Regions from separate parts of the Massilia endophytica genome, predicted to be linked through region 2. Evidence: riboswitches for the same ligand, from Rfam matches in the RefSeq annotation. Region 2 holds a riboswitch; the other holds the start of a gene.
The links. A riboswitch is a leader RNA that binds a small molecule or an ion and turns the genes downstream of it on or off. The one in region 2 is predicted to bind thiamine pyrophosphate.
Positions count from the first base shown of each region.

Region 1: another riboswitch for thiamine pyrophosphate. It lies ahead of thiC (phosphomethylpyrimidine synthase ThiC); the one in region 2 lies ahead of LSQ66_RS13005 (TonB-dependent siderophore receptor).

Region 1 is NZ_CP088952.1:211,929-214,113, forward strand. It holds gene LSQ66_RS01015 (DUF4214 domain-containing protein) at 1-14, shown strand, start outside; gene LSQ66_RS01020 (hypothetical protein) at 1-652, opposite strand, end outside; TPP riboswitch at 741-843, shown strand; gene thiC (phosphomethylpyrimidine synthase ThiC) at 921-2,185, shown strand, end outside.
Region 2 is NZ_CP088952.1:2,883,893-2,886,077, forward strand. It holds gene LSQ66_RS12990 (RNA polymerase sigma factor) at 1-60, shown strand, start outside; gene LSQ66_RS12995 (Imm26 family immunity protein) at 89-550, opposite strand; gene LSQ66_RS13000 (ferritin family protein) at 585-887, opposite strand; TPP riboswitch at 994-1,091, shown strand; gene LSQ66_RS13005 (TonB-dependent siderophore receptor) at 1,146-2,185, shown strand, end outside.

The DNA.
Region 1 (2,185 bases), 2.7 Mb from region 2:
TTCCCTTCGGCTGATTCGGGCGGGGCGCCTCGCACTCCGCGCCCCAGGCCACGAACTCGTTGTGCAGCTTGCGCGTGGCGATGCGGGCGGTCCCGCCCTGCGAGCTCTCGAACACCAGCACATTCTGTCCATCCTTAGCGCGGTCAAGCCCCGTCAGGCGGAAGCCGTGGTTGCGCAGCGGCGCGCAGCGCGTATTGCCCGCCATGAGAAGGCGCGCGCTCCCCAGCAGCTCGGGATACTGCTGCAGCAGGCGCAGGGCGTCCATGTCCGCCACGGCCGCCAGCAGGCGCACGGCGTGCTCGGGCGGCGTGCCGCATTGCCCCGCATGATGGATCCACATCACCTGTTCCGCGTCGCCGCGCAGGCGCCAGCGCTGGGACGGGCGGCCCTGCGGCGAATAATCGAAGGTTTCGCGCGGGGCGCGGCACAGGGGCAGCACGGCGCGCTGGCCGGGGCCGTCCACGGTGGCGCTCAGCTGGCGCTTGCCGCCGCGCGGCCCGGTGCTGAAGGCGGGATTGGGCAGATGCGCATCCGGATGCAGGCTGCGGTAGAAGGCGTAGAAGGAATCCGTTTCGGCCTCGCTCACCTGCGCCTGCGCCGGCGGCAAGGCCGCGGCCAGTGCGGCGAGGGCCGCGCTTGTCAGTGCTCTCATGGGCCGATTATATCGCCGGGCCCGCGCGCCAGCGCGCGCCGCTTGAATTCCCGTCCGATGCGGTTATAATTCCTGCGCTGCCTCCGGGCAGCAACGCTAGGGGTCCTGCGCGGCGAGAGCGGCGCGGGTGAGAAATACCCTCCGAACCTGATCTGGGTAATGCCAGCGAAGGGAAGCTTGTGGAAACGCCGCGCCTTCACGCTCCGCCGTGCCGCGCGTGCGTCGCCTGAACTCCTTTGCTGGCTCCTGAAGCCGACAAAGGAGCCAAATGAACGCCAATCCCACCTTCCTCGCCGCCACGGCCGAGGTAGACAGCGCCGCCATCGCGCCGCTGCCCAACTCCCGCAAGATCCACGTCCAGGGCAGCAGGCCCGATCTGCGCGTGCCCATGCGCGAGATCAGCCAGTCCGACACCTCCGCCTCCTTCGGACAGGAGCCCAACCCGCCGGTCACGGTGTACGACACCTCCGGGCCCTACACCGATCCCGAAGCCCGCATCGACATCCGCTCCGGCCTCGCGCCCCTGCGCGCGGCCTGGATCGCCGAGCGCGGCGACACCGAGGAGCTGCCCGGCCCCACCTCGGACTTCGGCAAGGCGCGACTGGCCGATCCTGCCCTGGCCGCCCTGCGCTTCGGCCTCACCCGCCAGCCGCGCCGCGCGCGCGCCGGCGCCAACGTCACGCAGATGCACTACGCGCGCCGCGGCGTCGTCACGCCCGAGATGGAATTCGTCGCCATCCGCGAGAACCTGCGCCGCCGCGAATACGCGGCCTCCCTGCGCGCAGCGGGGCCGATGGGCGAACGCATGGCCGCCATGCTGGAGCGCCAGCATCCCGGCCAGTCCTTCGGCGCGGCCATTCCCGCCGAGATCACGCCGGAGTTCGTGCGCGAGGAGGTGGCGCGCGGGCGCGCCATCATCCCCGCCAACATCAACCACCCGGAATCGGAGCCCATGATCATCGGCCGCAATTTCCTGGTGAAGGTGAACGCCAATATCGGCAACTCGGCCGTCACTTCCTCCATCGGCGAGGAGGTGGAGAAGATGACCTGGGCCATCCGCTGGGGCGGCGACACGGTGATGGACCTTTCCACCGGCAAGCATATCCACGAAACGCGCGAATGGATCGTGCGCAACAGCCCCGTCCCCATCGGCACCGTGCCGATCTACCAGGCGCTGGAAAAGGTGAACGGCAAGGCCGAAGACCTGACGTGGGAAATCTTCCGCGACACTCTGGTCGAACAGGCCGAGCAGGGCGTGGACTACTTCACCATCCACGCGGGCGTGCTGCTGCGCTATGTGCCGCTGACGGCGAACCGGCTGACGGGCATCGTGTCGCGCGGCGGCTCCATCATGGCCAAGTGGTGCCTGGCCCACCACAAGGAGAACTTCCTCTACACGCACTTCGAGGACATCTGCGAGATCATGAAGGCCTACGACGTGTCCTTCAGCCTGGGCGACGGCCTGCGTCCGGGCTCCATCTACGACGCCAACGACGAAGCCCAGCTGGGCGAACTGAAAACCCTGGGCGAACT
Region 2 (2,185 bases):
AACGAGCGCGAACGCGCCCTCCTCCTGGCGCGCGCCGCCGCCTGCCGTCCACTCAAGTAAGCGTGGCAGCCGCCTTCGCGCTTGGGCCTCACTCCAGCAATTTGGTCAGCAGCAACTCGGTCGACCCGTAGCCGTAGAGGGAATCCGTTTCCAGCCCTTCCGTTTCATAGGGCACGGAGACTTCGCGTTCGGGCTTGGCGGGATCGTCGGAATAGGTGGCGCGCCAGGCGCGCTTGAGGGCGTCGGCGCGGCGGATAAAGACGGGAACGGGCCAGTCGGCCCGGTCGAAGCGTTCGGACTGGCCGATGACGGGCCAGCGGCCATTGGCCAGCGCCATGTCGCCGGTGCGGATGGCCTTGAGCGCATCGCCGGCGCGCAGCCCCTGCACCTGCTCCAGCGTGGGCACTCTCTCGAACTTCGGCCCGAACAGGTAGGCCAGCATGATCTTCCCCTGCGGGGACAGGCGGGCGACCAGGCCGGTGGCATAGCCGCCGTTCCTCAGGGGCACGGCAAACCAGCTTCCTTCGCGGTACGGCTGCAGCAACTTCATTCACGTCCTTTCACGTGCCGCCGTACCGCCGGGATCACTCCTCGTAGTGGTACTGGGCGGCGATCGGTCCCGCCTTGAACAGCGCTTCCTTCATTTCCTTGTCCAGCTTCGGATCGCGCCGGCGCACCCATTCGAACAGCATGGCAATGTGCTTGCGCGTGGCATCGCGCTGATGCGCCATCACCAGCTTCAGTTCGGGATCGGTGCAGGCTTCGATACGCTGGTTCTGGGTGTCCAGCATGCCCAGCTTGTCGATCAGCGACGTCAGGCCCCTGTGCATGTCCAGCACTTGGGCATGCAGCTTGTCCCGCGGTTCGACAACGTGTTCTTCGGTCATGGCAATCTCCTGGTCGATTCGGATGAGCACATTGTCCGCCGCCGGAGCGCATTTCTCAAGTGTAGCGGCGGGCGCCGGCAGGCGGCGCACGAATTGTGGTAAGCTTCGGCCTCGCTAGGGGTCCTGGAACGCCGTTCCGGGTGAGAGATACCCTTCGTACCTGATCTGGATAATGCCAGCGAAGGAAAGCGCAAAGTTGTTCCTCCCTCCTTTGAGTGCTCTCCCCGCGTTGGCTCGACCGAAGCATAAGAGCACAACATGACCAAGACGAAATTCGCCGTAACCGCCGCCGCGCTCGCTGTAGCGCAGGCTTTCCCGCACACCGCCGCCGCCCAGTCCGAGCCGAAGATGGCCGAAGTGGTAGTGAGCGCCACCCGTACCGTGGCCGACCGCGCCTCCGTGGCAGGCTTCTCCGATTCCCCCCTGCTGCAGACGCCCGCCTCCGTGAGCGTGATCACCCGCGAGCAGATGCAGGACCTGAACATCCAGACCACCACCGATGCGGCGCGCTACGACGCCAGCATCAGCGACGCCTATAACGCCGTGGGCTACGCCGAGCAGTTCTCCATCCGCGGCTTCAAGCTGGACAACGCGAGCAGCTACCGCAAGGACGGGCTGGCCATTTCCGGCGACACCCAGATCCCGCTGGAGAACAAGGAAAGCATCGAGGTGCTGAAAGGCCTCGCGGGCCTGCAGGCAGGCCTGGCCGCGCCGGGCGGCATCGTGAACTATGTGACCAAGCGCCCCACCAGCCAGACCATGCGCTCCGCCTTGTTCGGCGTGAGCGAGCGCGGTTCGCTGCACGGCGAGGTGGACCTGGGCGGCCGCTTCGAGGACCGCCGCTTCGGCTACCGCATCAATGCCGCCGCCGACCGCCTGCGCTCCTACATCAAGGGCGCGGATGGCCACCGCAGCTTCGTTTCCGGCGCCTTCGACTGGCAGATCACGCCCCAGGCCCTGCTGCAGATCGATGCCGATTACCAGAACAAGTCCCAGGTTTCCGCGCCGGGCTTCCAGCTGATCGGCGGCACGTCCCTGCCCGATGTGGCGGCGGACAACATGCTGAACAACCAGCCATGGAGCCTGCCGGTGAAGACCGAGAGCAGCAATATCGGCGCCCGCTTCCAGTACCAGTTCTCCCCCGAGTGGCATGCCACCGTGAGCGCCAACCGCCACCTCTTCAAGCGCGACGACTACACCGCCTTCCCCTACGGCTGCAGCACGGAAGAACTGTGGCCAGGCTTCTGCGCCAACGGCGACTACGATGTCTACGACTACCGCAGCCTGGGCGAGAAGAA